Regions from separate parts of the Desulfosporosinus burensis genome, predicted to be linked through region 1. Evidence: riboswitches for the same ligand, from Rfam matches in the RefSeq annotation. Region 1 holds a riboswitch; each other region holds the start of a gene.

The links. Region 1 has a riboswitch for cobalamin ahead of thiC (phosphomethylpyrimidine synthase ThiC). Riboswitches for the same ligand answer to the same signal wherever they lie in the genome.
Region 2: it holds a riboswitch for cobalamin, as region 1 does, so the genes downstream of both, ACYQ3Q_RS15820 (AIR synthase family protein) here and thiC (phosphomethylpyrimidine synthase ThiC) in region 1, are expected to answer to the same signal.
Region 3: it holds a riboswitch for cobalamin, as region 1 does, so the genes downstream of both, ACYQ3Q_RS23175 (ribonucleoside triphosphate reductase) here and thiC (phosphomethylpyrimidine synthase ThiC) in region 1, are expected to answer to the same signal.
Region 4: it holds a riboswitch for cobalamin, as region 1 does, so the genes downstream of both, ACYQ3Q_RS00960 (energy-coupling factor ABC transporter permease) here and thiC (phosphomethylpyrimidine synthase ThiC) in region 1, are expected to answer to the same signal.

What each region holds. Positions count from the first base shown of each region.
Region 1 covers NZ_BAAHYN010000007.1:162,775-170,597, forward strand. The annotation lists gene bzaB (B12 lower ligand biosynthesis ThiC-like protein BzaB) at 1-578, opposite strand, end outside; gene thiC (phosphomethylpyrimidine synthase ThiC) at 790-2,076, opposite strand; cobalamin riboswitch at 2,223-2,403, opposite strand; gene ACYQ3Q_RS14150 (3'-5' exonuclease) at 2,496-3,320, opposite strand; gene ACYQ3Q_RS14155 (calcium-translocating P-type ATPase, PMCA-type) at 3,587-6,196, shown strand; gene ACYQ3Q_RS14160 (aspartyl-phosphate phosphatase Spo0E family protein) at 6,318-6,488, opposite strand; gene ACYQ3Q_RS14165 (two-component system sensor histidine kinase NtrB) at 6,656-7,823, opposite strand, start outside.
Region 2 covers NZ_BAAHYN010000008.1:202,311-210,133, reverse strand. The annotation lists gene ACYQ3Q_RS15830 (ABC transporter ATP-binding protein) at 1-1,778, opposite strand, end outside; gene ACYQ3Q_RS15825 (ECF transporter S component) at 1,849-2,364, opposite strand; gene ACYQ3Q_RS15820 (AIR synthase family protein) at 2,384-3,202, opposite strand; cobalamin riboswitch at 3,311-3,485, opposite strand; gene ACYQ3Q_RS15815 (IS4 family transposase) at 3,844-5,082, shown strand; gene ACYQ3Q_RS15810 (L-2-amino-thiazoline-4-carboxylic acid hydrolase) at 5,369-5,866, opposite strand; gene ACYQ3Q_RS15805 (hypothetical protein) at 5,888-6,097, opposite strand; gene ACYQ3Q_RS15800 (hypothetical protein) at 6,121-6,549, opposite strand; gene ACYQ3Q_RS15795 (oxidoreductase) at 6,575-7,823, opposite strand, start outside.
Region 3 covers NZ_BAAHYN010000015.1:94,234-102,056, forward strand. The annotation lists gene ACYQ3Q_RS23170 (anaerobic ribonucleoside-triphosphate reductase activating protein) at 1-654, opposite strand, end outside; gene ACYQ3Q_RS23175 (ribonucleoside triphosphate reductase) at 651-2,738, opposite strand; cobalamin riboswitch at 2,875-3,061, opposite strand; partial or broken gene ACYQ3Q_RS23180 (hypothetical protein) at 3,354-3,446, opposite strand; gene ACYQ3Q_RS23185 (CooT family nickel-binding protein) at 3,627-3,815, shown strand; gene yedE (YedE family putative selenium transporter) at 4,440-5,528, shown strand; gene ACYQ3Q_RS23195 (sulfurtransferase TusA family protein) at 5,506-5,730, shown strand; gene ACYQ3Q_RS23200 (putative Se/S carrier protein) at 5,735-5,974, shown strand; gene ACYQ3Q_RS23205 (aminotransferase class V-fold PLP-dependent enzyme) at 6,033-7,178, shown strand; gene ACYQ3Q_RS23210 (ABC transporter ATP-binding protein) at 7,286-7,765, opposite strand; partial or broken gene ACYQ3Q_RS23215 (FecCD family ABC transporter permease) at 7,762-7,823, opposite strand, start outside.
Region 4 covers NZ_BAAHYN010000001.1:168,425-176,247, reverse strand. The annotation lists gene ACYQ3Q_RS00970 (cation diffusion facilitator family transporter) at 147-1,547, shown strand; gene ACYQ3Q_RS00965 (IS4 family transposase) at 1,818-3,056, opposite strand; cobalamin riboswitch at 3,292-3,481, shown strand; gene ACYQ3Q_RS00960 (energy-coupling factor ABC transporter permease) at 3,695-4,480, shown strand; gene ACYQ3Q_RS00955 (energy-coupling factor ABC transporter substrate-binding protein) at 4,477-4,773, shown strand; gene cbiQ (cobalt ECF transporter T component CbiQ) at 4,770-5,543, shown strand; gene ACYQ3Q_RS00945 (energy-coupling factor ABC transporter ATP-binding protein) at 5,546-6,397, shown strand; gene ACYQ3Q_RS00940 (DMT family transporter) at 6,420-7,484, shown strand; gene ACYQ3Q_RS00935 (hypothetical protein) at 7,568-7,813, shown strand.

The DNA of each region.
Region 1 (7,823 bases):
CCAGTTAAAAAGGCCCCTCCACGACTTACTATATCTGTAATTCGTCCTTGATTTTTTAATCGTTCAATAATAGACATATTTAAAGCAGCATGAATAGCCATAAAATCGATGCCCCGCTTTGCCTGACGTTCAATCATTTCAAACATATCCTCAGCAGTCATACCGACAACGCTTCCGTGCTTAGCAATACTCTCCATACCACCTTGATAGCTTGGAACAGAACCGACAGGTAATGTGAAGTTATCGAGTACTTGACGGTGGAAGGCATCAACATCTCCGCCAATACTTAATTCCATAATCGAATCCGCACCAGCCGCAACGGCAACCTTTATTTTATGAATCTCATCCGCGAAGTCTACACAGTCCGGTGACGTCCCGACGTTAGCATTCACTTTGGTGCGAAGTCCTTCCCCTACTGCAATCGCGACCGAGTTCTTGCGTTGATTGTTCTTTAAGATCACGACCCGACCTTGAGCTACCTTCTCACATAACTGATCCGCTGTAAGCCCTTCTACCTTAGCTAATCTCTCTACCTCAGGCGTAATAATACCTTGTCTTGCTTTAATAAGTTGTGTCATTTTAATCTCTCCATTCAAATTCTATTTTTTCATTTATGAAAATAATTTTACCAACTTCATGTAGTGCTTAGCTTAGCTGAACTTATCCAGGGACAAATGTGATTGCGATCATCGTTATTCATCCAATCGTGAGACTCCCCCACCGAAGTCTCGATGTTCAACTTTAGTTGAATGAGTTCACTACTTCGAACCACGCACCTCGAACCTCGCCTCAGCACTCCCACGGCAGTTCTTGAAAGAACTCGCCCGCTACAGCCATAGCACAACCCTTTTCGCATTTTTTGCAGAAAGGTTTTTCGCTTGAGTGAAAATCTTTAAGCCTTTCTCGATCTAAAGCTAACGTTTTCTGAGCCTCTAGATTCTGCGCCCGCCGTGCTTGACTCATTTTCAGGTCCCATTTTTCTGCTCCTGGGTACCCTTTGGCTAGATCAGCTACATGAGCAGCAATACGCGAAGCCACCACTCCCCGATAGACATCCTGCGCATTGGGATAACCTATATGTTCAGCGGGTGTGACATAGCAGAGAATGTCTGCTCCAGCAGCACCAGCCATCGCTCCTCCAATAGCAGCTGTTATTTCGTCATATCCTGGGGCTACATCCGTCGATACCGGACCGAAGACAAAATACGGAGCACCTTGACATACTTGTTTTTCAAATTTAACCGTAGTCGCGATTTGATTAGGTGGAGTGTGACCAGGTCCCTTAATCATGATTTGAACCCCTGCTTGTCTGCTTCGCTTCACCAACTCGCCTAAAATAACGAGTTCTTCTGCCTGCGAACGACATAATGAATCGGCACCTGCACCTGGTCGCATAGCATCTGCTAAACTTAAGGTCACTTCATACTTTTTGGCAATTTCCAGGATGCGGTCAAACATAGTAAACAAAAAGTTTTCCTTGTTATGATAAAGCATCCAGCCCATTAGCAAGGACCCGCCTCGGCTGACCAGATTTAGGACCCGCTGGTCTTCCTTAGCCGTTTTAAATAATCCGGAGTGAAGGGCGCTATGCAAAGCCATAAAATCCACTCCATCGGCAGCTTGGCGTTCCATAACCTTGAAAAAATCATCTGGCTCAAGTGCTAAGGCTGAACCCTTAGTATGTACAGCTTCAGCAAAAGCCTGATAAACGGGTAGTGTACCTAAAGGCAACGGTACTCTTTTTATAATTGTCCGCCTTGCCTCGTCCATATTGCCGGCTGTACTCAAATCCATGATAGCATTGGTTCCTGCCCTGATGGCCTCATCCACTTTAAATAGTTCATCCGTAAGACTATCCTCGTCTGTAGCTAAGCCAATACTGGCACTAACCTTGGTACTTAGGCCTAGCCCAAATCCTTGAGGTCTTTGGGGCTTGTGATGACGGTTATAGGGAATAACAATCCGTCCGGTAGCAACCCGTTCCATAAGTAGTTGGACATTCATTTGTTCGCTTCGTGCTACCAAGGTAAACAACGGGATTTCCCGACCCTCTTGGGCCATTTCCATTAACGTCAACACCATAAACTCTCCTTTCTATGTTTGGAGTCATTACCTTGAAAAGAACATTCTGGAGTGAAAAAACAAAAAAAGCCTCTAATCACACAGTGACTAGAGACTTTTCCATAATCTCATTCACGCTACTCTTGGTTCTTCGACAAGGTAGGCTTTACTAACTACAGGCAGGTCTCCTGGCTTACGGATCAACACGTCTGAAGCACCTTCCGGGAACTACCCCGTGGTTATATACTTCTTGCTCCCCGTTTACAGTGGCGGGACCGCGCCGGACTTACACCGACTTCCCTATTCTCCTCATAGTGAGGCACCTGTAGTAATTAAATTTTCTAAGCATAGTATAAACAATAAACGTATCGTTGACAAGGTCTTTTGTCGATAATTATTGAAGATTTCATTACAAGCTTATCTTATTATCATCCTCACTCTGATGCTTCTTCTGTTTTATAGATAGAATTTTTGGAAATTATGCTGTACTCCCCACTACTGTGCACGATTCTAGAAACAAGTCGAATTTGGTGCTTGCATTCTGTACAATAGCCAAAGGCAAAATATTTCTTTGTTTTAGTGACTTCCTTATCTTTCTCTATAAGTTTGGAACATTGCGGACATGATATAGTCACTTTGTCAAGGAAAGCCTTCAACTCTTTAACTTTTATTTCATTTTCGATTTGGTTCTTTTCCCAGTTTATTATGGCCCCTTCAGAAAAATCAAAGACCTTTTTGAAAATCTCTGAGGTATAGAAAGCATCACTTAATGCATCGTGAAAGGGAAAAGTTTTTTCAATCCCTAAGGCTTCCACGGCATTTTCTAGACTTGGTTGCATTGTTATAACCCCATGATTCATATAGATTTGCTGAATATTAATAAATCTGTCAAAGGATAGTGAGCCAAAGCCAAAAAACTGGCAATTATCTCTTAAACCTAAAATATCATCATGTCCCCAAGAGCATAAAACAGAGTCCTTTCCAAGCCATGAACTAAAGCTCTTGATTGCTTGATTGAAAGGGGTTCCTTGACTAACCTGCCTTGTATTGATCGTCGTTTTCTTCTTAACATAGGGGTTTATTCTCTTATAAATCACTGGCTTAACGATTAAATTGAACTCGCCAATGGTCTCCAATCGTTCGTTGAGTTTGACCGCTCCGATTTGAATGATTTCACTTTTCAAAGCTGGATTTGCATAATCCCCTTCTTTGAATTTAAAAAACATATTGAATTCCAAATCAAACACTATATAGTTCATTGTTACCTCCTCTGTCACTCGTTTTATTATAATCCTTCCAAAGAATAAACGCACATCTTAGTTTTATCATTCCCTTCTAAAAGTGCATAGTCTTGGTATTGTTGCACAAATTGTGCCATAATCATCCAAGGAGGATCCGTGACATGCTAGATGCATCAATCGTTTGAAGAGGGAGGTTTGCTAGGCTATACAAGTTGGTATAAAAATAATGTTTATATAAGTCTTTTTTTTATTTTTCTGCGAATACTTAATCAAGAGGTGATATTATGTGGTTTAATAAAAATACCGAATATGTACTAAAGGAATTGGAAGTAAACTCAACCACCGGTTTATCTGAGAATGAAGTAATTCAACGACGAGAAAAGTACGGTTTAAATGAGTTAGTAACTAAGAAGCCTAAAACTTTACTTAGGATTTTCCTCTCTCAACTAAACAATATCATGATCTATATTTTAATCGGTGCTGCTCTTATTTCTGGATTTATTGGGGAAATAAGCGATGCTGTTATTATTGGAATTGTGATTCTTATTAATGCCATCGTAGGGGTCATCCAAGAATCTAAGGCCGAAAAAGCTCTCGATGCCTTGAAAAAGCTTTCGACTCCTAAAGCATTAGTGAAAAGAGATGGGACATTAAAGGAAATTCCTTCTCAAGAAGTAGTCTCTGGGGATGTCGTGATAATCGATGCTGGAAGATACATTCCTTGTGACCTCCGCCTTATAGAAACAGCCAATCTTCAGATTGAGGAATCAGCACTTACCGGGGAATCCGTTCCCTCAGATAAACAGGCAAATTTACTTATTGAAGCTGAGGATACCCCTCTTGGGGATCAAAAAAATATGGCGTTTAAGTCCACCTTGGCAACCTATGGTCGTGGAGTCGGCATCGCTGTTGCTACAGGAATGGATACTCAAATTGGAAAAATTGCCACCATGCTCGAAGAATCAGTAGACGAGCAAACCCCTCTTCAAAAGAAAATTGAGGAGTTAGGGAAAATCTTAGGCATCGCAGCCATAAGTATTTGTGCCCTTATGTTTTTAGTAGGAGTTCTTCAAGATAGAGATCTTTACGAAATGTTTTTAATTGCTCTTAGTTTGGCTGTCGCAGCAATTCCTGAAGGATTACCCGCTATTGTTACTATTGTCCTTGCTATGGGTGTTCAACGACTGATCAAAGAACACGCGATCGTCAGAAAACTCCCTGCAGTAGAAACTTTAGGATCTGTATCAATTATTTGCTCTGACAAAACCGGAACACTTACCCAAAATAAAATGACAGTCACCCACTTCTTTGCTGACAATTTTTTAGCGGACATAGCATCCTTAGATTTGACTAAAGATGCTCATAAACTTCTTCTAGAAAATTTAGTTTTATGTAACGATTCTACCTACTCAGAGACGACTAACACAGGAGATCCAACTGAAATCGCCCTTGTAGAGGCTGGAGCGAAGTTTGACATTTCTAAAGATGCTTTAGAGAAATCCCATCCAAGGGTCCAAGAAATTCCGTTTGATTCGGATCGAAAATTGATGACCACTATCCATAATCATGAAAATCGATTCATGGTCATGACCAAAGGTGCCTTAGACAGTTTGTTGAAAATTTCAACGACCGCTTACCTAAATGGAGAAACGGTGACGTTAACCGAAGAACTTAAAAACGAACTTCTGGAAGCCTCGAACACAATGTCCGATGGTGCCCTAAGAGTCCTAGGTGCTGCTTATAAGTCACTCGCTACTGTTCCCTCAAAGGGTGATATTATAGAAGAGAACTTAACGTTTATTGGGCTTGTCGGAATGATTGATCCTCCTCGACTAGAAGTCAAAGACTCCATAGCCCTTTGTAAAAAGGCTGGCATCAAAACCATTATGATCACGGGAGATCATAAAAACACTGCCTTCGCCATAGCTAAAGAACTCGGTATTTCTAATGATATCGAGGAAGTTATCTCTGGTTCTGAGCTGGATAAACTAACTCAAGATCAGTTAAATGATAAAATCGAACGTTTATCTGTCTTTGCACGAGTTTCTCCGGAGCACAAGGTAACCATTGTCAAAGCGATTCGATCCAAGGGAAACATAGTTTCTATGACGGGGGACGGAGTGAACGATGCACCTTCTTTAAAAGCTGCTGATATTGGAGTAGCCATGGGAATCACAGGAACAGATGTTGCCAAGGGTGCTGCCGACATTGTTTTAACGGATGACAACTTTTCAACGATTGTTTCGGCGATTAAAGAAGGCCGTAATATCTATAACAATATAAAAAAGTCGATCATCTTTTTATTATCTTGTAATTTGGGAGAAGTTATTGCTCTCTTCCTAGCGATCTTATTAGGCTGGGCTTCTCCACTAAGACCCATCCATATTTTATGGGTCAATTTAGTGACTGATACCCTTCCAGCTCTTTCCTTAGGTGTAGATTCTGGAGATCCGACAGTCATGGATAAAAAACCCCGTGATCCAAAAGCAACCCTATTTGCAGAAGGTGCTGGTGTAAGGCTGATCTTAAATGGTTCTTTAATCGGAATTTTAACCTTAATCGCCTTTGCCATAGGAAACAAGATATACCCTGATTCCTTAATGCATGCCCAAACAATGGCCTTCGCAGTCTTAAGTATCTCTCAACTGTTTCATTCTTTAAACATGAGACATCCCGATAAATCGATTTTCCAACTGGGACTGTTCACAAATAAAAACTTAATTTATTCCATAATACTAGGGATTTTGCTCCAAGTGATTGTAATTACAGTGCCAGCCTTAGCGTCAATATTTAAAGTTTATCCTCTGACTTTTATGGACTGGGCATTCGTTTTGGTACTCTCAATTATGCCGTTAGTGATCAATGAACTTGTGAAAGCAATTCGCAGAAAATAACACTATTCTTAAAAATTCCCACATTCAACACTTCCACGCTTCCAGAACGAGTTGACTATAAAAGTTAGAGACACCGCAAGAAGTCTTCTTGTGGTGTCTCTTATCACTATTATTCCTATGATTACCAAAAGCTTAACTGTTGATAAGTACTGATCCTTTGGTATTGGTTGAGTAAGCGATCTAACTGCTGACTAACCTCTACAACCTCGTGATCAATGAGGTTACGAGTTAGAGCGAATTTATTGAGTCTCTTACGTAGTTCCTCTATTCTTTTCAAAAGTTTCTTTTCCACGTGGATTCCTCCTGAATTAACATCCTCAAGAAGAATTTTAATTCTTTTTGAGGGAAATGGCAAGAACACAATATCCATTAATATACAATTATTTGTCGTAATATGGCAGATATATTTAAATGTTTTTTGCAAGTTGATTAAGGGGCCATAATTTATTAAGCCAAATGTTACTTTTTAACAGGGAGTTTAATAAAAAATGTAGTACCTGCGGTTCCTGTTTCGACGTATATCGCACCTCCATGACGATACACGATGTTATAAGACACTGGCAATCCTAAACCTGTACCGTTTTCTTTCGTGGTCAAAAAAGGTTTACCCATATTTTCAAGAACTCGCCTTGGTATGCCAGATCCCTGATCGCGAAACATTAATACAATGTAATCCTGTTCTAGATAGGTTCTTATTGTCAGAACCCCACCTGCCAGCATAGAGTCTAAGGCATTACGGGCTAAGTTTAAGATAACTTGTCGAATTTCTTGCTCATTTAATTCGAGGTTAGGGATCTCTTCGAGTTCAACGAGAATAATTTGCTCTTTCCTTAGAGCATCAGCTTGTAACATCGGTAGTAGTTTATTAAGGATAGTATTAAGATTCTGCATTCTAAGATCTAGGGGAGTGTTTCGACTTAAGGAAAGGAACTCCGTAATAATTGAATTGCAGCGATCCAATTCTTCGATCATGAGTTGAAAATAATCCTTATACTCTAGCAGCACCGGTTTCGTTCCTAGTAGCTGAAGAAAACCGTGGACTGTTGTCATAGGATTCCTTATTTCATGGGCTATACTCGCAGCCATCTGGCCGATTAGATTTAAACCATCAAGCTTTTGCATCTCCGCTTCCATTTTTTTACGTTCTGTAATATCACGATGGATACCCATGATACCGGTTATCAGACTTCGATCATATCTAATTGGTGAAATACTCAACGAGACATCGATTACCTTACCATCTTTCTTCTGACGCTTCATATCATAGCCGATAATTTCTTCACCTAATTTTACCCGCTCAAGAATTTGCTTGAATTCTAAAATATCCTCGGGCACCGACAAAAGTGTAATCTCTTGCCCTAAAGCTTCTGAAGCCGTGTAGCCATACATCTTTTGCGCTGCTGGATTAATACTCGTTATTTTATAATCCAGATCAACTGTCGTAATTGAATCATTGGAGTTTTTTACTATGGCTTCAAAGGTTCGAAGTTGCTGAGAATGTGCTTTGACTGCATACAATAACGGCGTCAATTCTGGCAGAAATCCGGTATCAATCTGAACAAAGTTATCTTGGAGTATTGCCTCAGCAAATGAAGTTAATTGCTTTTTAATCTCTCTAACCAGCAAC
Region 2 (7,823 bases), on a different contig from region 1:
TCCAGTCTTTCGAACAGCGCTATAAACTCACGTGATTCGATGAAGGTTCTATGACCTAAAATATCCTTCAATTGCGAGGAGAGCCTACAGAGTTGGGGTGGAATAATGGCAGAGTCGAGCAGTATTTGTTCCTTAGAAAAAACATCACCAGGGGTACCATCTAACATAATCCCGCCCTCTTTCATGACTATGACCCGCTTGGCATATTGGGCAACTAAGTCCATATCATGGCTAATCATGATAATTGTGGTCCCTGCAGCATGGAGTTTACTTATCAAAGCCATCATTGACTGAACACCTGCCCAGTCCGAGCCAGTGGTCGGTTCGTCAATGATTAGCAGTTTAGGCTTTAAGGCAAGAATTGAAGCCACGGCAATCATTTGCCGTTCTCCTTTACCCAAACTAAACGGATGAACACTACGGTATCTTTCTAACCCAGTATACTGAAGGACCTCATCCACTCGTTGTTTGATTTCCTGGCCTTTGTAGCCTGCATTTTTAAGCCCGAATTCTAATTCTTTCTCGACAGTAGCGGAAAAAATTTGATGATCAGGATTTTGAAAGACGTACCCGATGGTTTTTGATAGATCAGACGTATCATACTGTAAAGTATTCATTCCCTCAACGATAATCTCTCCTCGGGTTGGTTTTAAAAGTCCATTAAAATGTTTAGCTAAAGTTGTTTTTCCAGCACCGTTTTGCCCGATGAAAGCCACGAACTCTCCAGTTTTAATCGTCAGATTAATTCCTCGCAAAGCGGGCTGGCTTGAATTGTACTGGTAAAATAGATCGCTGACTTGAACTGCGATTTCTGTTTCTGACCAATATGGTTCCTGCTTAAACAGGCGATTCTTTATCTCTCCTTGACCTGGCGCTTGCCCATGCCCATGTTTGTGCCAATGTCCGTATTTGGGTAACAACGCTCTAATTATGTTTTCCGCAGACGGAATATCTAAAGGGATTTCAGCAAAGGAAATCCAGCCCTTCTCGTAAAAATCCCAGCCGAGCTGACTGACGGGTAACGGCTTTATCCCCAACTGACTCAAGAGGGGAAGATCGCGAAAGAGTTCAGTCGGCAGTCCCCTCCAGAAGACTTCCCCTTGCTTAAGGACAACGACCTCATCTGCCTTGTGAATCAGTTCTTCGCTGGAGTGTTCAACTAACAAAATGGTCAAATCCTTTTTCCGTCTTAGATCATCCAGCGTTTGATAGATTTCTGATCGTCCTATCGGATCGAGTTCTGAAGTTGGTTCATCCAGCACCAAAATTTGAGGTTCCATCACGAGCACACCGGCAATCGCCAAGCGTTGTTTTTCTCCACCTGAGAGTTCTTCAGATAAACGTTGCTTATATCCTCTTAAGCGGACTTTTTCTAAGCTTTGATCGACCCTCAGATTAATCTCATCGAAGGGAACTAAAAAATTGCGAGGGCCAAATGCGGTGTCCTCCTCAACCGTTCGACCAATAATTTGGGTCTCTGGATCCTGTAGGACAAGCCCAAGAACTTTGGACATCGACTGAACTGCAGTTTTCCCTACATTTTTGCCTGCTATGCTCACCTGTCCTGTTAATTTTCCTTCCAGCAGCTGGGGAATTAGACCGTTTAGACATAAACTCAAGGTTGTTTTTCCCGCCCCTGTGGATCCCATTAAGACAATAAATTTTCCTTTTTCCACGGTCAAGCTTATGTTTTTCAAACTAAGTTCTTGGGCGTTCGGATAACAATAAGAAATATTATGGAGTTCGATAGCATTTTCAACGGGTTTTACGGTTTCCACGATTTCTACGGTTCTTACAGCTTCTGCAGCTTCTGCAGCATCTACAGTCTCCACGGTTTCACCTCATCACCTAAATGAGTCGACTTCCCTTAATTGCTTTGTAGGCTACTGCCGAAATAATCACGTTGAGAGCTGCCCCGACGACGAGAAAAGGCATCAAGCCCATTACCCCTCCCATACCCATCAACGGCAGCATGGCAAAAGATGATACAACCCCATTCAGGATAATTCCGACGATAACAGCCGGAATCAAACCGAGCTTTTCATTCACCCAGCGATAGGCCACAGCCCATAAGGCCATTTGTAAAGCAATATATAAATGGATCGGAATCGTCATAGGAAATCCGATCACCGCTGCCGTCAGCAAATGCCCAAAAGCAATGACAATCGCCCCCGTAAGTCCTCCAAAGGCCAGTGCAGCGAAAAATCCGGGTGCCGAATCCATACCGATAGTTCCGACCGGACTTGGGATCTTAATCAGTGATCCCACAGCACTTAAAGCAATAAAAATGGCCATAATCGATAGTCTTTTGACACTCCAAGCGGAGAGTTTTATGTCCTGTTGTTCTGTTTCTAAATTATTCATAAACAATTCCTCCTTAAATTTAGTACAATGTACCGATTTTCGTTAAAGGTAATAAAGGAAACTTTGATGAAAGGACATGATCAAACGTCCTTGATGATGTAGATGATGTAGATGATAGAGATGTCGGAAATGATAGTGGTGTTAGTGATGATTGTGATAATAAAGCGGAAGAAGAAAATATAAGACAGGTCGAAGGTCCAGCAGATTTATCCAAGTCGAGAGGACAAGTTGAATCAACGTGCAATCGCTTGTTTATCGTGGAGGCAAGTAGTTCGGCTTCCAAACGTATCCCTCTTGACCCTACAGAAATGATGTCATGAATACTTGAGATCTCTAAGAGGAACTGCAGAGCTTTGACTTGGACAATTTCTGGATCCTCTGGATTATTGAGCTCTGATCCAACTTTAGGCAAGCCTAAACAATAGACGTCATCTCCTGATTGGGCTGTTCCAATACGCAACTTGTTTTTCTCAGCCACCCCGATCACACTAATTCCGAGACCGGTTTGCTGAGTCGTCATGTTTTTTTCTGTGCTGATCGCCATGGGTAGAGTTTCTAATCCTGCAGCTTCTAGTTCATCGTTCACCCCCTTTATTATTTCATCTCCTGTCGGGTACGGCTCATTAGAAATCGCCACCGTCATTAATTTTGGCACAGCCCCTGTGGAAAGGACTTCTAACAAAGCGACTCTTGTCGTTAACCTTCCTGTAATAGACCAGGGAACCTGATATGTATCTAATTCCTTCATACCAATGGCACCACAGGAATCACAGGAAGCCACTAAATATTGTGCCTTGTTTAACGAAACAACCTCAACATCTCGACCCTGGTATCCCAATCGTTTCACCCCATTCTCTAAAAAGTCAAATAAAAAAGTTCATAGTCAATTTTCTTCTCAACTCAAGGTTGGAAAGAAGATTGACCATGAACTTTACCTTAATCCATGTTCTTAAATACGTTACAGGCAGGTCTCCTGACTCAGAATCATCAACGTTATACGCCTTCCCGGTTTCCCAGTGGCAATGCATAAGTCTCCTCTTTACAGTGGTGGGTCCGTCCGGGATTTTCACCCAGTTCCCTATTCTCCCTCATTCAAGGGCACCAGTAACAAACGAATATTTAGTTATCTGTATTTTAATGCAAGATGCCTAAGATTACAAGATTAAATTCTAGCTTTTTTTTAGTTTTTGCTCGATTACATATTCATTATTAGATCTGTAATCGTCAAAGATTTAATAACGCGCTTCTTAGGCTTTGTAATGGCAGATGCTTAGAGAAATACTTTGGTTAATATTTTGAATCAGTAGCGTTGCATAAAGCTTTTACGCAAAAGTCAAATTCTATGTTACAAAGAAAACCAACGGAAAATGGCGTAAACTGCAGATATCCCTGATTATTCCTGTCAAAACCATAAAAAAAGCCTTATAATTAGAGTTAGGGTAGTTCTTGCCCAAATCTCTAATCATAAGGAGATAAAAAATGCAAGGCAAGAATACTACAAAATCCACATTTATGCAACTGTTTCAACCGGTTTTTTCTAAAAATATTTGGACTAAAATTCATCAAGAAGTTCCAGACCTTGATAAGCGAGTCCAAAAACTTAAAACAAACCAACTCGCGTTACTTATCAGTAATGCTCAACTCCAAGAATTTAAAGCTTTACGAAAAATCAGTGCCAGTGTTCAAAGTAATGACTTCAGTCGTACCATTGGCTTAGAAAGCATTAGTCATAGTCAAATTTCACGAAGACTTAGAACTCTTCCTGTTAGAGTCTCGGAAATGCTTTTTAAAAACCTATTAAACGAAGTAGCTCAGAAAAAAGGGTTCGGACTGATCCAGCAACGCCTTGGAAACCTGTTCATGATTGATGCATCTACGATAAGCTTGTGCCTTTCTAAGTATCCTTGGGCTGTGTTTAGAAAAACCAAGGCCGGAATCAAAATGCATCTGCGACTAAGTTTCGACGGAATGGCTGTCCCTGACGCAGTGATTATTACTCCGGCAAAGACGGCAGACAAGAAGAAACTGGATGAACTGATTGTCAAAGATACTGACGCCCTTAATATTTTTGACCGGGGTTACGTGGATTACAAACTATTTGATGACTACTGTGAAAAGGGTATTCGATTTGTAACTCGCCTTAAAGAGAATGCTGTGGTTGAGTTTCTTGGACAACGAAACGTTGAAGAAGATGGTCCAATTGAAGAAGACGTTGATGTTATTCTTGGAACGAACAGCCGAAAAATGAAGCATAAACTTCGTGTCATTACCATTGATGATTCGGTCAACGAACCCTTTTCCATCGTCACGAATGACTTTAATCGAAGTGCCGAGGAATTTGGTGAGATTTACCGGTATCGCTGGCAAATAGAGCTGTTCTTTAAGTGGCTGAAACAACACGCTCAGATCAAACATTTTTACGGCACAAGTGAGACATCAGTTATTAACCAGTTACTTTTAGCACTCATGACTTATTGCGCACTCGTTCTTCTAAAACTTGAAATCGAGGATAAAAGAGACTTACTGAATTTGCAAAGAAGCGTTATCTCTTGTTTATTTGAAAGCTATGATTCGTTTCTAGAAAAGCTTCGGCGAAAATGGGGAAACGGTTCTCGGAGAATCAACTATGATCGTATTTACAAAATGACAGAGCATCAGATTATGAATGAAGAGACGGATTGGCTCAATGATTTAACCTACGATCCCGTTATCCCCTAAAGTTATATTATGTAAAAATGTGGAAAAGAACTACCTTCTATGTCAACGCTCCTTTGGCCTATGGGAGGAAAAACCACATGGATGTATACACCAATAATGGTATATTAAGTAATTATAGAGAAAGCATTTTCTTTATTGACATGACTCGATCTAGTTTGATGCAACGCTACTGATTTTGAATATACTTAATTAGTCAATTCACTGTATACTACGTAAAATCACTTAAGATATATAAGGAAAAGCTGGCTGATCTAATAATCACACCAGCTTTCATCCCTCCGACTAATTATCCATTATTCTTTCTAGAGTAGCGTCGGGTACAGGTGCTTTCACCAGAAGCCAAACAGCTATCTGTTCGGACAGTGAAATCCTGTGAGATTACCTTGAGCGCCGTCTCAAACCACTTGTCACACCCTGCTTGACATTGTCCCGGTGCTCCGTAATCCTTGTAAGAACCTACCCACGGACAGCTATCATGGATGAGGAGAACGTCATTTCCTTCTTTAACCGATTTAGCTCTTTCACCCATGACCAGACTAGCTCGCACAAAGGCATTGACTATTTGTTCTAGGTCCGCAGTATCTCGTCCTCGCTTGAGATAACTTTCCGCAGTTCCCTCTCCAACTGATTCCCAAAAGCGATCTACTAAGGCGACGGTTTCCTCTGCTCCAAATTTTTCCTCCAGAACCATTCTCCAGCGATGGAAAAAATCATGGGAAATGAAAATCATGGAACGCCAATCTCTTTCCAGCTTCTTGATAACATCAGCATTTACTTCTGACAAGCTTACTCCTCCTTAGGCGATTTAAGGTTTAATGCCTCTTTCGGCATAAAACAATTCCAAAGCTGCCTGATATTCCGCAATTTCTTCCTCCGAAACTACCTGGCCACACTCATAGCAACTATTCGTTAAACGGTCATACCAACGGCAACTACACTCACTACAGCCGAGTTCCGGGGCCCCACTTGGATTTAAAAAAATCATTTCTACCACTGCTCCTTCAAGCCTACTCAAAACTCTCCCAGACAGTTTCAAGGTTAACGACAAGCCCCCAGAATTGGAATCCCTAAAACCTCTACTAACTCTTCATAGCCTAAGTTTAGTAGTTCATTCTTGTTTTTCATGACATAATAGAGGATATTGCCCTGGCGAATCTGTTCTCTCATTTCATGAAAGGGATTATCTTGTGCTTTACTCTGCAGGGACTCTAGGGCTGCATCATCAGCTATCATCAATAGGTCTACACTGGCATTCTGAAAACCTGTAAAGGATTGGTAATCAACTATCATTTTATCGGCTTGCCTTCGCCAGATCAACATGGTTCCAACGGGGGATTCAAACTCTTTTTTGGGCAATATCCCTAAGCTGGCTCCTGGTAGCATATCGGTAAAGATCTCCTGCCTGCGGTCAAGTATGGCTTGCCAGCTTTCAGCATCTAAAAACGTTTCGTAGACTGTTGATACCACGATAGCTCACCCCCGTATCTCTCATCTAAATCCGTACGCCTAAACGATATCCCTCATGAATAGCCTGTAAGAGTCCCCTGGGAACTAAGGCATCACCAATCCCGTGTAACTCATCAACCATAAATTCAAACTCTTGGAACAACTCTTGATTTGGCTTTCTGGGTGAGGCAACAATCACCGTATCTGCCTCGACAAAAATCTCTTCCCCTTTGTCATTGACGACGGTTACTCCACCTGCTCCGATTTTTATCGGTTTACAAAGAGTTAAGGTCCTTATTTTCAGTTGGTCTATCCAAGAGGAATGCCGCCATTTCCAAGTGGGGATGACATCGCCGGCAATGCGTTTTTCCTTTTCCACAATGGTGACTTCTTTACCCTCCTGAGTAAGGCCTTCCGCCAAGGTCAAACCAATCTTGCCGCCCCCTAATACGACCACCTTTTGCCCCACTTTAACCTTTCCTCTAGCAACATCGGCAGCCATTACTAATACCCCTTCTTGTTCCGGTACCGGGATGGCACTCATATCAACTCCAGCTCCCACGGCAAGCACTGCGACATCATATTGATGAAGAACACTTCTCATAAGCTTGGGGTTTACATCGGTATTGAGGTTGACCTTGATTCCTAACTTATCGAGCATGGTTTTATAATAGGATATTTGGCTTTGGAGGTCCTCTTTATTGGCAATGTCATAGGCTGCATAGCCTACAAGACCACCGCCGATGCTGTCACTCTTATCATAAATTGTAACATCATGCCCTCGCTTAGTTGCGGTTATTGCGCACTCAATCCCTGCTGGCCCTGCTCCGACAACCATAATCTTCTTTTTAACCACAGCCGGAGTAATATGGTATTCCGGTTCAACTTCATGGCCTAAGGCAGGATTATTGGTACAGAGATAAGGTAGATCTCTAAATAGTCGGGCTAGACAATTCATACAGCCTAAGCAATGTTTTGCCTCATCCAGGCGATCCTCTGCTGCTTTATGCAAAAGTTCCGGCTCTGCAAGCATTGGCCGACAAACTTCCCAATAGTCGAATTCGCCATCGGCAATGTTCTGATTGGCCATCACTGGATTAGGTAACCGTACCCCGAAGGTTATGGGTATATTCGGTAAAAGTTTTTTGGCCCTGATGGCTAGACGGTTCCAGTGACCGGGAGGAACATCCCGCCCGATGGAAGATTCCGGTGCTTCTTGCCAACCGACGGTTACACTGATCATATCTACTCCGGCATCTCCGGCCATCTTCATGAGTTCAAAACATTCATCCTCT
Region 3 (7,823 bases), on a different contig from region 1:
CAAATTCTTTTCAGACCACCAAGTCAATCTCTTCAAATCCGGCTTGTTCCTGGATATTATTTTAAAATCCGTGCTTCTGCAGCTCTGCACCACGTAATTTGAAGCAATTTCGAAATCTAACATAATGCTTGGTATATCATCTGCTTCGAGTTCAGGGCAAAGTGTTGTCCTGAACTCATGAACAAGTCCGCTATTTTTAATAACTTCCACACTTTCTCGAATTGACGATAACTCCAACTGGCTTGTCCCTGTAATTCTTTCATATTTGTTGAGCGGAGCCTTTAAGTCCATAGCGATAAAATCCAGCAGATGGTCATCAATCAACGCTCTCAAGATACCTGAATTTGTTCCGTTTGTGTCAAGCTTTACGAGTAAACTCATTGCTTTCAATTCTTCGATAAAAACGTGAAGATACTTTTGCAACGTCGGCTCTCCGCCGCTTATAACCACTGCATCGATCATTCCTTTTCTTTTTGAAAGCCATTCAAAAATTTCTTCAGGCAGAATACCGTTTGAGGTGTCATTTTCATCTATAAGACTGAAATTGTGACAATAACCACATCTTAAATTACAGCCCTGAGTAAAAACCACAGACGCTATCTTACCCGGATAATCCACAAAGGAGGTCTTCACGAATCCGGCAATATTCATCATACCACCTCTGGCATTACGAATTTTTTCCTCTGGTCGTACTCTTCTTTCTTTCCAAGATTATAGTTCTTGACCGGTCTAAGATAACCTGTCACTCTGGACCATACTTCGGCTTCGGCACCACATTCAGGGCAAGTGAAATGTTCTCCGCTGATGTATCCGTGAGATTTGCAGATACTGAAGGTTGGGGTGATGGAGATGTAGGGGATTTTGTGTTTGGTAAATATCTTTTGAATAAGTTGCTTACAAACCTTAATATCCTCAACCGCTTCTCCAAGATAAAGGTGCTGAACCGTTCCCCCTGTGTAAAGAGACTGCAATTCGTCCTGTAGCTCCAAAACCTCAAAAATATCATCCGTATAGCCTACCGGAAGTTGGGTTGAGTTTGAATAATAAGGGACTTTATCACCAGCAGTAATAATTGAGTCATACCTTTTAGTATCCAACATAGCCAGACGGTATGATGTTCCCTCTGCTGGCGTCGCCTCTAAATTGTAGACGTTTCCGGTCTCATGTTGAAATTTAACCAGCAGCTCTCTCAAATAGTTCATGACACTAACCGAAAACTCCCGCCCTTCTTCAGTTTCAATTCCTTTTCCCATGAAATTCAGTAACGCCTCATTCATGCCGACGATACCGATCGTACTGAAATGATTGTGCCAATAATGCCCAGTCCGCTCCTTTGAATGTCTCAAATAATAGCATGAATAGGGATACAGTCCCCTTTCTGACTGCTGCTCAATAATTTTCCGCTTGATTTCCAAGGCCGTGCGCCCGATTTCCGCCATTTGTTTCAGACGTTCCATAAATTCCTGTTTTGTCTTGGATAGATACGCTAATCTGGGCAGGTTAATTGTAAATACACCGATTGATCCTGTGAGAGGATTGCTTCCGAACAAACCCCCACCTCTTTTTCTAAGTTCACCGGTATCAAGCCTTAACCGGCAGCACATGGATACGGCATCTTCGGGAGACAGCTCTGAGTTGACATAATTAGCGAAATAAGGAATTCCATACTTACAAGTAATTCTCATAAAGGCATCCGCTACAGGACTCTCCCAATCAAAGTCTTTGGTAATGTTAAGGGTTGGAATTGGGAACGTAAACACTCTTCCCTTGGAATCTCCTTCCAGCATCACTTCACAGAACGCTAAGTTGAACATATCCAGCTCGTCCTGAAAATCTCCATATTTATCCTTAGTATAGGTTCCGCCAATCATGACCTGCTCATCTCTCAAGGTAGCAGGTACCTTTATATCAAAGGTAAGGTTGGAGAAGGGGCACTGAAATCCGACCCTCGTGGGAACATTGATGTTAAAAACAAATTCTTGCAAGCACTGTTTGACTTGGGTAAAGGTCAATTGATCATTCCGTATAAACGGCGCACAATAGGTGTCAAAACTTGACCAAGCCTGTGCTCCGGCAGTTTCTCCTTGTGTCGTAAAGGTAGAATTGACGATTTGCCCAAGGAAAGACCGTAAATGTTTGGCTGGGCCGCTTTCTACCTTGCCAGGTACTCCTCCGAATCCGTCAAGAAGGAGCTGTCTCAAATCCCATCCTGCACAATAGGGTCCAAAAAAGCCCAGGTCATGGATGTGGCAGTCTCCGCTTTCATGCGCCTCTCGAACTTCCTGAGGATAGATTTCATAAAGCCAATACTTTTTGGTAAAGACTTCTCGTATGTAATTGTTTAAACCATTAACACTTTTTTGTGTGTTCGCATTCTCACTAATTTGCCAGTCCTTATCTCCTAAGTAGTCGGAAAACATTCCAATGGTCGCTCCAATAAGAGCATCCATCTCACGGGTGCTTTTCCTTTTCTGACGATAAAGTATGAATGCTTTGGCTGTTTTGGCATGTCCGTTTTCTATGAGGACTTTTTCGACGAGATCTTGGATCGATTCTACATCCGGTTGCTTGTCCCAATAATCTCTATTTAAGACATCGACAACCTGTCTGCCTATTTCCTCAGCACGCTCATAGTCCGATCCTCCACAAGCTGTAGCGGCTTTAAAAATTGCATTCATGATTTTCTCTTGCTTAAAAGCCTCAATTCTCCCATTACGTTTAATAATTCCTGTTAACATCGGTTGAATAACCTCCAATTTTTTCAAATTACTAATTTTCCAATTAGAAAAGCCCCTTGACGATGAGCGCCAAGAGGCTATGTATTTCCCTGAATACAACAGTTACTTATGGAACCCCCCTATCGCTCGTAGAGTCATTGGTTCATTAACAAAGGCAGGTCTTCTGACTTAGGTTCATTAATGCTTCACGCCTTCCCGGTATGTACCAGTGGCCAATAGTATGAAACATCTCCCCATTACAGTGGCGGGACCGTGCAGGCCTTTAACCTGCTTCCCTTTTAAGCTGTACTCTTAGTACTTGCACCTTTATTTTCCAATATTCAATTGTTATCATGTTATCGTATATTAACCTAATGTGTCAACCATGAAGTTTAATAACGACTTTAGGAGCAAACACGTTTTCCATGGGGATAACTATTAAAAACTCATAAAAAAATAAAAAACGCAGAAGGGATTAACACTTTTATGTAGAATACTATTAACATAGGCAACTATTCATTATGAAAAAAGAGACCATGGAGGTCTTGACCTGGCATTAAGTCTGGTCATTATTTCCATGGTCTTTTTCATTTTTCAAAGGAGGTGATTATTGGCATATGAGCCCATGCCAGCTGTCTTCCCATAGTTTGTAAAGTAATGAATTCGACGTTCCAAAACGCCTTCAAAATCTTCCTGCATCTTACGTGCGAAAATGTCAACTCATAATCCATAAGGAAAGTTTGGATCCTTACGGAATACTAACAACTTCAGACCTAAAGATATTCTGATCTGACCGTCAAGATATCATTGGGTCTGACCCTAACAGAAAATGATCCTGTCCTAGGCAACTGCTTATGAACTTGTTCTGGTATAGGCTTTTATAATTCATAAAAGAAGGAGCGAACTGTGATGTGTGAATCGAATGCTTTTCTCAAAGATGGAGAAAACGAAGTGATGCTCATGAAGTCCGTTGATACCATCGAGCCCTTTGAAGATGGTCTTAAACTCGTAGATATCTTTGGAAAACAAATGTTTATTAAAGCCAGAATAAAAGACATGACCCTTCTCAACCACCGTATTATCTTAGAAAAGATTTAACCAACACCCTAGGCAACTTTTTGTAGCCTAGGGTGTTGGTTCGTATTATATAGTTATGTACTGCTTTTTCAGTTTACTATTGTTTAGTGCAGAGTCATGGTCTCGAACTCTGATAACAATTGGTTCCCCTCTGTAATATGGTTTTGTAAATGCTAAATGCTAGTTTGATCATTACTTTTTTGCAACTCTTTTATTTCTAAATTATGGGCATCCAGTGACCCCTTGAGGTCACTATAAAGAGTCAAAGCATCTATGAAGTGAATACCCCCCTGGCCCTTCATTTGTTCATAGCGATGTTTTATACTTGAACAACTCATAAAATTTCGCCAACCCTTTCTACATTAATCGTAGTATGAGGAAAGGATGCTAACTTTATTCCTTGAAAGCAGCACAATATTTTCCTTCAAGGAGTATTACTTTCTATCTTCTGAAAACCAATGCTGCGAAAAGCCTGGGGCTTCTTAATATTCAAATTTTAAATAAATTGGAATAGTTGTTGCATTATTAACATTATAATAATATTATATCACTGTATTACTATAGCGTTATGATAAGAAGGAGGGATAAAACAGATTTAAACTTTTAATATTCCGAACTCTGATTCTATAAAAAGGAGGAAGTAAAATGGATAGTAAAAAAGGCATTATTTTTACGGGAGCAGTCATTGGGATTCTTGCTGTCATCCTAGTTCGCTTTGGTAATCCTGTGAACATGGGAATTTGTATCGCGTGCTTTATTCGGGACACAACGGGAGCCTTGGGATTACATCGCGCAGACGTTGTTCAGTACATACGTCCGGAAATTATCGGGATTGTCCTGGGAGCCTTTCTGATGACATTTGCTAAAAAAGAGTTTGATGTTCGAGGAGGCTCATCCCCTTTCATTCGATTTATTCTTGGTTTTGTAGTTATGATTGGTGCTTTAATGTTTTTAGGTTGTCCCCTCCGCATGGTCTTAAGGCTTGGGGGCGGTGACCTTAATGTCCTGTTTGGCCTAGCTGGTTTTGCAGCTGGGATTATCGTTGGCATTGTTTTCTTAAAAAGTGGGTTTAGTCTTAAGAGAACTTATAAACTGTCCAAACTAGAAGGTTACCTTTTTCCAATGATTAATGTCGGGCTTTTTGTCCTTCTCCTTGTAGCACCTGCCTTTATCTTCTTTAGTACCAAAGGTCCAGGAGCTGGGCATGCGCCAGTGTGGATTGCTCTTGCTGCAGGATTGATCGTCGGGGTCTTAGTACAACGAACAAGGTTATGCATGGTAGGTGGTATTCGAGATGCTATTCTTTTTAAAGATACTTATTTAATTTTAGGATTTATCTCAATCATTGTTTTTGCAAGCTTGGGAAATTTATACTTTGGTTTTTATAAACTCGGTTTTACTGGCCAATCCGTTGCACATGTTGATGGGTTATGGAATTTTCTAGGCATGGCACTCGCAGGATGGGGTTCTGTGCTTCTGGGAGGGTGCCCCTTAAGACAACTTATTCTAGCCGCTGAAGGAAATGTTGATTCTGTCATAACTGTTTTAGGGATGTCTGCTGGAGCTGCCTTTGCTCATAACTTTTCCCTTGCCGCAAGTGCTCAAGGTCCTTCCCCTAACGGAAAAATCGCGGTACTCATTGGTTTTGCTCTCTTACTTATAATTGCTTATTTCAACCTAGAAAAAGATGTGAAAGCAACTGTACAAGGAGGTGTTAAGATTGGCGCAAATTGATACAAGAGGAATGTCCTGTCCCCAACCAGTACTTATGACCAAGAAGGCGCTGGAAGTATGTTCGACTGAAGTAACTGTTCTAGTTGACAGCAAAACAGCAAAACTAAATGTGGAAAGATACTTGAACTTAACAGGCTACACTATTAATACTGTCGAACTCGATGGCGACACTAATACCTTTGAAATATCCGCGAAGAAATAGTATTATGAACTATATTGTGTTATTCTACACAAATTCTTCTGCTATAAAATTTGCAAAATTTATAAAAAAATCCAACTATATAGGAGAATTAATCCCTTTACCCCGCAAGTTGACTTCCAGTTGTGGTATGGGTGTAAAATTTCACTTTACCAGCGATCTTTCCGCGATTATTTCTGACGAAATCGAGAAGATTTATGCTGTTGAAGGGAATCAGTACAAATTAGTTTATCGTGCTGAGGAGTGAACTCAATAATTGTAAGAGCTTCGTTAAGCGACGAAGCTCTTATAAAAGGAATGGTGTCATGGACGGATTATACTTAGATAATGCAGCCACTTCTTTCCCTAAGGCTCCTGGTGTGGCTGATGCCGTAGCTGGATTTCTAACCAATAGTGGCTGTAATATTAACCGAGGGCTTTACACGGCATCATTTGAAGCTGCCAACATTGTCTATGAAACACGGGAACTTCTGTGTAGCCTGTTTAATTTTCCTAAACCAGAAAACGTGATTTTTACTAAAAATATTACAGAAAGTCTTAATGTTATCCTCAAAGGGTTATTGAAACCGGGAGATCATGTGATTGTTTCTTCCATGGAACATAACGCAGTTATGCGTCCCCTAGCTTCATTGGCTGAAAAAGGGGTTGAACTATCAACGGTTCTCTGTAATACCAAAGGGGAACTTCGCACCAGTGACTTATGCCTCCATATTAGGTCTAATACAAAAGCGGTTATTATGACGCATGCTTCCAATGTCAGTGGAACGATATTACCTTTAGAAGAAGTCGGCAAACTATGCCAGGAGCATAATCTGTTTTTTATCATTGATTGCGCACAGACAGCTGGTTTCTTAACCATAGACTTTATTAGACTAAAGGCCGATGCGTTAGCTTTTACAGGCCATAAAGGTCTCTTAGGACCCCAAGGAATAGGCGGCTTTTACCTTAACGATAAATTAGCCTCTCTGGTTGAACCCTTGATCGAAGGGGGAACAGGGAGCGCATCAGAGAGTGTTCTTCAACCAAATTATATGCCCGATCATTTTGAAGCGGGCACATTAAACTTGCCAGGTATTTACGGGCTTAATGCCTCACTTAAATACTTAAGCGCGGAAGGCATTACTACTATTAGAGAAAAAGAGCTTAATCTTGTTCACAGGTTTATACAAAATGTGCAAACTATTCCTGGTATTCAGCTCATTGGCCCCGACCAAAAACAAGACCGAACAGGGATTGCTTCTCTTAACTTTTTGAATCACGATAATGCAGAAGTTAGCTATCAATTATTTAAGGACTTTGGGATCATGACCCGTTGCGGCCTTCATTGTGCTCCAGCAGCCCATCACACGCTTGGTACGTTTCCGCATGGAACGATACGCTTTAGTTTCAGTCATTTTAATTCAATTCAGGATGTGGACTGTGTGATTAATTCATTAAGAAAGAACTTTTAGTATTTTATCGACAAATAATCTGCCCCAGGCAAGAGCCCTGATGCAGATTATTTTTTTTATTTCCAGAGATGCTGAACTCGGTTTAGTTGAATAATCCGGTTGAATTACTATCTTAACAGAACCTCGGGTTCCTGGGCCAAGGCCCTAGCAATGACGACTTTCTGCAGTTCCCCTCCGCTCAGTTCATCTAAGTAGCGAAGAGCAAATTCCCCCAGACCTGTTTTTGTTAATATTCCTTGCACCAACGCCAAATCCGACGCTGTCGCCTCCCACTTGATGTAGGGTTTGCGACCCAAGAGCACAGCGTCAAAGACGGTCTGACGGTTGCTCTCGTAGTTTTGCGCGACATACGCCATTTTAAGGGCTATTGCCAAGCGACTAAGCTTAGACACTTCCTGCCCCTCCAATAAGATACTTCCCTTTTTCGGTAATAAAATCTTGTTCAAGGTCTTGAGCAGCGTCGATTTTCCAGCGCCATTGTTCCCGAGGATTGATAGGAATTCCCCCCTCAGTACAGTAAAGCCTACATTCTCTAATATTGTTCGGCTACCATATCTAAATTCGATCCCATTCACTGATAAGATCATCGTAACTTAGACCCCCTCACCAGAAGATAGAGAAATAGTGGGGCCCCGAGAAAGGAAG
Region 4 (7,823 bases), on a different contig from region 1:
TGCTGAAAATCAGTAAATATAAAATGGAGGAACTTGACATACTGGTTGTCACGGTTGAATCAATTGAATACTTACGATAGTATAATTAACAAGTTGAATTTTCAAGTTACTTATTAATTCAATAAGTTAATGGGAGTGGTCTGATCTTGGTTATAGACAAACAAAAGGCAGCATTGAGTTCTGTTTTTGCAGCAGTTTTCCTCACATTAATGAAAACTGTAGTGGGTATTTTTACAGGCAGCTTAGGAATCTTATCTGAGGCATTGCATTCTGCATTGGATTTATGCGCTGCGCTTATAACCTTTTTTGCAGTAAAGTTTTCCGATAAACCTGCAGATTCTAAGCATCACTATGGACATGGGAAGATAGAAAGTTTTTCAGCTCTTATAGAGACAGCTTTACTCCTCATAACCTGTGTATGGATTATATATGAAGCTGTGGAAAAGTTGTTTTTGGGCAAAAGTGTGGAATTAATTGGAATTCAGTGGGGCGTATTAACCATGATTATTTCAATCATGGTTGATGCCTCAAGAGTAAGAGTGTTGAAGAAGGCTGCCAAGGAACATGGCAGTCAGGCATTAGAAGCGGATGCACTTCATTTTAGCAGTGATATATGGAGTTCCTCAGTAGTTATAGTGGGCTTGATGTGTGTTTGGATAGGTGATTATTTCAACATACCTGTTTTAAAGTACGCAGACCCAGTAGCTGCTTTGGGGGTTGCGCTGCTTGTTATTAAGGTGAGCATCAAGCTTGGCAGAGAGACCATCGATGTTTTGTTAGATACTGCACCAAACGGGATGAAAGAAATGATCGAAGAGGAAATCTGCAAAATCACCAGTGTTATTCAGGTTGCAGAAATCAGGCTCAGACCTTCTGGGGCAGTTCAGTATATTGATATAAATGTTGGCGTTGACCCATATCAAAGCCATAGAAGCGTTCATACTATAGTTCATGAAATCAGGGAAAGGATTTCAGAGAAAATACCGAGGTGTGATATTGTGGTCAGCACATTTCCTGTTGATGCTGTCGGGAATGCTGATTTAAGTCTTAACCGCACTTTAGAGGAATTAATAAACCAGATTCCTAATTGTACAAATGTTCATAATATACATGTTTATGAACTTGAAGGAAAAAAGAAGATTACTGCACACATAGAATTGGAGGAAAACTTAACCCTAAAGGATTCCCATGAATTATCCCATAGGATTGGCAACATGGTTCAGAAGGCAATAAACAATGTTGACAATGTGAGTCTTTACTTTGAACGAGCTGAACAAGTGGTAGAAACTGAGGATATTACTGAAACACAGCAGGATATTATCGATAACATAAAAACTGCAGTCCTAAAAATAAGGGACAATGTAGACTGCCATGACATAAAGCTATACCGCAAGGGGAACAAGGTTTCAACGTTCTTGCATTGTGGAGTTCGGGGCGATTTTACTGTGGATAAACTGGAAACGATATCAAACAGTATAAAAAGCGAACTGAAAAACAATGTGGCTCGTTTGGAGAATGTTCACATCCACTTTGAACCACTAGATTAACTAAAAAAATAAGTGAATTATGAGCATAACCCTATCAAAAAAGTGATTTTGCAATCAAATTGAGGCAGCCCAGTTAAACTCTCAGAAATATATTGAATCAGTAGCGTTGCATCAAACTAGATCGAGTCATGTCAATAAAGAAAATGCTTTCTCTATAATTACTTAATATACCATTATTGGTGTATACATCCATGTGGTTTTTCCTCCCATAGGCCAAAGGAGCGTTGACATAGAAGGTAGTTCTTTTCCACATTTTTACATAATATAACTTTAGGGGATAACGGGATCGTAGGTTAAATCATTGAGCCAATCCGTCTCTTCATTCATAATCTGATGCTCTGTCATTTTGTAAATACGATCATAGTTGATTCTCCGAGAACCGTTTCCCCATTTTCGCCGAAGCTTTTCTAGAAACGAATCATAGCTTTCAAATAAACAAGAGATAACGCTTCTTTGCAAATTCAGTAAGTCTCTTTTATCCTCGATTTCAAGTTTTAGAAGAACGAGTGCGCAATAAGTCATGAGTGCTAAAAGTAACTGGTTAATAACTGATGTCTCACTTGTGCCGTAAAAATGTTTGATCTGAGCGTGTTGTTTCAGCCACTTAAAGAACAGCTCTATTTGCCAGCGATACCGGTAAATCTCACCAAATTCCTCGGCACTTCGATTAAAGTCATTCGTGACGATGGAAAAGGGTTCGTTGACCGAATCATCAATGGTAATGACACGAAGTTTATGCTTCATTTTTCGGCTGTTCGTTCCAAGAATAACATCAACGTCTTCTTCAATTGGACCATCTTCTTCAACGTTTCGTTGTCCAAGAAACTCAACCACAGCATTCTCTTTAAGGCGAGTTACAAATCGAATACCCTTTTCACAGTAGTCATCAAATAGTTTGTAATCCACGTAACCCCGGTCAAAAATATTAAGGGCGTCAGTATCTTTGACAATCAGTTCATCCAGTTTCTTCTTGTCTGCCGTCTTTGCCGGAGTAATAATCACTGCGTCAGGGACAGCCATTCCGTCGAAACTTAGTCGCAGATGCATTTTGATTCCGGCCTTGGTTTTTCTAAACACAGCCCAAGGATACTTAGAAAGGCACAAGCTTATCGTAGATGCATCAATCATGAACAGGTTTCCAAGGCGTTGCTGGATCAGTCCGAACCCTTTTTTCTGAGCTACTTCGTTTAATAGGTTTTTAAAAAGCATTTCCGAGACTCTAACAGGAAGAGTTCTAAGTCTTCGTGAAATTTGACTATGACTAATGCTTTCTAAGCCAATGGTACGACTGAAGTCATTACTTTGAACACTGGCACTGATTTTTCGTAAAGCTTTAAATTCTTGGAGTTGAGCATTACTGATAAGTAACGCGAGTTGGTTTGTTTTAAGTTTTTGGACTCGCTTATCAAGGTCTGGAACTTCTTGATGAATTTTAGTCCAAATATTTTTAGAAAAAACCGGTTGAAACAGTTGCATAAATGTGGATTTTGTAGTATTCTTGCCTTGCATTTTTTATCTCCTTATGATTAGAGATTTGGGCAAGAACTACCCTAACTCTAATTATAAGGCTTTTTTTATGGTTTTGACAGGAATAATCAGGGATATCTGCAGTTTACGCCATTTTCCGTTGGTTTTCTTTGTAACATAGAATTTGACTTTTGCGTAAAAGCTTTATGCAACGCTACTGATATTGAATATATTTTAAGTAATAGACAGATGCAATATTTTATGTTACTGTAAAAGACAATTAAATATAGGAATGAGTGATTCTTTTCCGAGGGAAAGAATTGAAAAGGGAAGTCAGTTGAAGCTGACGCGGTGCCCGCCACTGTACAAGGGAGTTAACTCACATAGTTGTCACTGGAATTTATCCGGGAAGACGTGATTTGACGAAGATCTTGAGCCAGGAGACCTGCTTATTCCGAATTTGCAACTACCTACGGGAATGTTAGGGGGTGGATACCTGTGTCTTCAGGACTGCTATTGTTACCTGATACTGGTTAAGCTTTTTACCCTTCTATTGGTGAAGGGTTTTTTTGTTTTTATTAACCAAAGCATGGGGTATAGGGTACGGTGTTATGATCAGTGGGGGACAAATTCTTCATTAGAAGATAATGGGTTAGAAATCAAAAGGAGTTGTTAATTTTATGGGTCTACGCAAGTTTAAGAATATCGGCCTATTAATAACCTACGTTCTGGTTGTCTATATGATCTTTCCTAATAATGCTTATGCTATGCATATTATGGAAGGATTCTTGCCCTTTAACTGGGCCGCCTTCTGGTGGATTGTTATGATTCCGTTTGTTATTGCTGGGGTACGTTCCATTAAGAAAACAGTGACTCTCCATCCCAGTTTAAAGATGCTGCTCGGTATGGCCGGAGCCTTTGCTTTTGTTTTGTCTGCCCTGAAAATTCCGTCGGTAACTGGTAGTTGTTCGCATCCGACAGGCGTAGGTCTAGGTACCATTCTGTTCGGACCTTTAGCGATGACCGTCTTGGGAATGATTGTCTTAATCTTTCAAGCCCTTCTAATAGCTCATGGTGGAATAACGACCCTCGGAGCAAACACGTTTTCTATGGGGATTGTGGGACCTTTTGTCTCTTATGGTATCTATAAGGGTTGTAATAAATTGGGAGCTCCCCTGTGGCTATCGGTTTTTCTATCAGCCACTTTGGGGGATCTAATGACCTACATTACAACCTCTTTCCAGTTGGGGCTGGCTTTTCCCGCGGCTTCGGGCGGAGTAATGGCTTCCGCACTAAAATTCATGAGCATCTTTGCGTTCACTCAGCTTCCCTTAGCCATAAGCGAAGGTATCCTTACTGTTCTGGTGATTAATATTCTAAGTACCTACAGTAAAAAAGAGTTGCAGTTTTTAGGCGTATTTACTGGAAAAGAATTACCTAACAACAAACGGGAGGTAAAAGCATGAAACCGATTGTAAAGAATGGGATATTACTGTTAATTGTAGTTTTACTGGCCTTTGGTCCCCTTTTTCTGGTACGTGGTGGCGAATTCGCCGGAGCTGATCAACGAGCCTCAGCAGCTATCAGCACTCTCGCTCCTAATTATGAATCTTGGTTTAAACCCTTATATGAACCGCCGAGCGGAGAAGTCGAAACTTTCTTGTTTGCCCTGCAGGCAGCCCTCGGAAGCGGATTTTTCTTCTATTATATAGGTTATGCCAAGGGTAAACACAGTGTCTGCAAGAAGGATCAAGCATGATTAGCATTGATTGTTACGCCTATAGCAATAATCTAAAAACAGTTCACCCGGTGGAAAAGTCTCTTTTTGCGATAATCACCATGGTAGTGTGCCTAACTTCTCCTACAGTAATCACCCCTCTTATTGTGTTAGCCATAATGGCTATAGGGATAGTCTGCAAAGCAGGCATCCCCGCCCGAGTTTTTGTCAAGCTAATGCTTGTTCCTCTTTCGTTTCTCCTGATCAGCGTTTTAACGATTGCTTTTTCAGTCTCGACCAATCCTTCGGGGTTTTGGTTAGCTCAAACTATTAATGGCCTAACAGTAGGAATACACTACCCAGATCTGATCACCGCAGTTCATCTCTTTCTAAGATCGATAGGGGCTGTTTCCTGTCTTTACTTTCTAGCCCTAACCACTCCCATGACTGAAATAATTACAGTACTCCATAAGATGAAAGTTCCTAGTATTATTACTGAATTAATGGTGCTGATTTATCGTTTTATCTTTGTCTTTATGGAAACAGCTACCACTATTCATCGTGCCCAGGCCTCTCGTTCAGGCTTTATCTCAATGAAAAGTTCTTTCCGTTCTATGAGTCGGCTCTTCTCTGCGCTTCTGGGGAAGGTTTTCGTCAAATCTCAAGAACTATACAATGCCATGGCAGCGCGGTGTTACACGGGAGAGATTAAGGTGCTGACCAAGAAATATCCAATTAATCTTAGAAATTACATGATTATAACTGTTTTTGAGATTCCTTTGATCTTGTTGAATTTACTAGGGAGGGGATAAATTTGCCGGAAATTATACTTGAAGCGGTTGACCTAGAATATTCTTATCCTGATGGTACAAAGGCCTTGCGCAAAGTGAGTTTACAGGTTGAAAAAGGAGAAAAGCTAGCGATTCTGGGTTCAAACGGTGCCGGTAAATCCACGTTATTCATGCAATTTAACGGAATCTATCGTCCGAACTTAGGTTCTATCAAGTATCGCGGACAAGATATTTCTTATAAAAACAAGGCTCTGATCGAATTACGCAAGAAAGTTGGAATCGTCTTTCAAGATCCGGATAGTCAGTTGTTTTCCGCTAGTGTGTATCAAGATATCTCGTTTGGTCCTCTCAATCTCGGACTTTCGGAAGAAGTGGTGACAGAGAGAGTTAAACAAGCCCTGGCAGATACGGAAACGACAGACCTTGAAGATAAACCCACTCACCTGTTAAGTTATGGGCAGAAGAAACGAGTTTCTATCGCTGGCGTTCTGGCGATGGAACCAGAAGTCATAATATTTGATGAACCAACAGCAGGGCTGGACCCGCGTCACTCCCAGGAATTCATGCAGCTTCTAGGAAAGCTGAGCAGGGAGGGTATAACGACTATCCTATCGACTCACGATGTCGATTTAGCTTATACCTGGTCAGATCGGATAGCAATAATGTACAGTGGAGAGATCATTGCCCACGGAGAACCTGGGAAACTATTCCTGCGCCCAGAGATTGTTAAACGTGCCGATTTAGCCCTTCCATGGCTGATAGAAATGCATATTGAGTTGGTTCAAAAAGGATGGTTACCTCCGTCTACCCCGTTGCCAAAAACAAGGGAAGATTTGTTTAGAAGCATTCCTGTAAAGAATGATCTAGCGGGTTAAAATTGGATAAGAGGAAATAAAAATGAAGAACAGAAATATTGCCCCAATACTAAAAGCCATAATTGCTGCTGCTTTGTTTGGAGCGAGTGCCCCTATTTCAAAACTACTTTTGGGTGAAATTGCCCCAACCCTAATGGCATCCTTTCTATATCTGGGCAGTGGTATCGGGCTTTACTTACAGAGATACTTCCGAAGTTATAACAAGCGTTCCAGTGATGAGGCAAGACTTACTAGAAATGATTGGCCCTGGATAATTGGTGCTGTATGTATAGGCGGGATAGCAGCCCCCATTGTGCTGATGTTTAGCCTGAAAAATACACCGGCGTCTACGGCTTCCCTTTTGCTGAATTTCGAGGGCGTAGCAACTACTGTAATTGCTGTTGTAGCATTCAAAGAGGCTGTTGGGAAAAGGATATGGATGGCTGTACTATTGATTACCATGGCAAGTATATTGCTTTCATGGGGTTCATCCGGGCAGTGGGGTTTTTCATTGGGTGCTATTGGAGTACTTGGTGCTTGCATTCTGTGGGGGATAGACAACAATTTCACACGAAACGTTTCGGACAAAGACCCTCTCTCGATTGTGACAATCAAAGGATTAAGTGCCGGTACTTTCTCCTTAATTCTATCCTTTATCTTGGGTTTTTCGTTGCCTTCTTTCAAATTCATTCTTTTGGCAATGCTCTTAGGCTATTTTAGTTATGGGTTGAGTATCGTATTATTTATTCGAGCCATGAGAGAATTAGGGTCTGCTAGGACAAGTGCTTTGTTCGGAACGGCTCCTTTTGTTGGAGCAGTACTATCTTTGCTCTTGTTCAGAGAAAGCCAAGGCATGTTGTTTTTCTTTGCTCTTCCTATCATGATTATTGGGGCAGTCTTTTTGTTCAAGGAAGAGCATGAACATTTACATGAACACGAAACAACGGAACACGAGCATAGGCATAACCATAACGACTCGCACCATACACACGGCCATTCTGATAATGAAATACCAAAAAATGGCCATCACTCCCATGTTCATGGACACGAATTTATAATTCATGTCCATGAACATGCTCCCGACATTTACCATAGACATGCACATTAGTAATAAACAAAGTTGTCATATATCCCATACACATTAGGATTGAATATTTTAGTTATTTATAACGGCTATGGAGGTTAACAAAAATGATCATGCTTTTGGGAGAAACGGCGGCAGCACGTGAGATTAGTAAATGTCTGGATATTAGAGGGCTTGAGTTTATGCGTTTGCAAACCTGGACAGAGAAGACCTGCTTGAAGACGCCTTCATTAATCCTTGATGCCAGCCCTCCTTCCAGCATTGTAAAGTTTGCCCCGTTACGCCAATGGTGTGAACAGCGGCGCATTCCTTATCTCAGGTTTTATGGCCCTAGTACTCTGTTTTCAGGATAGACATACTGCA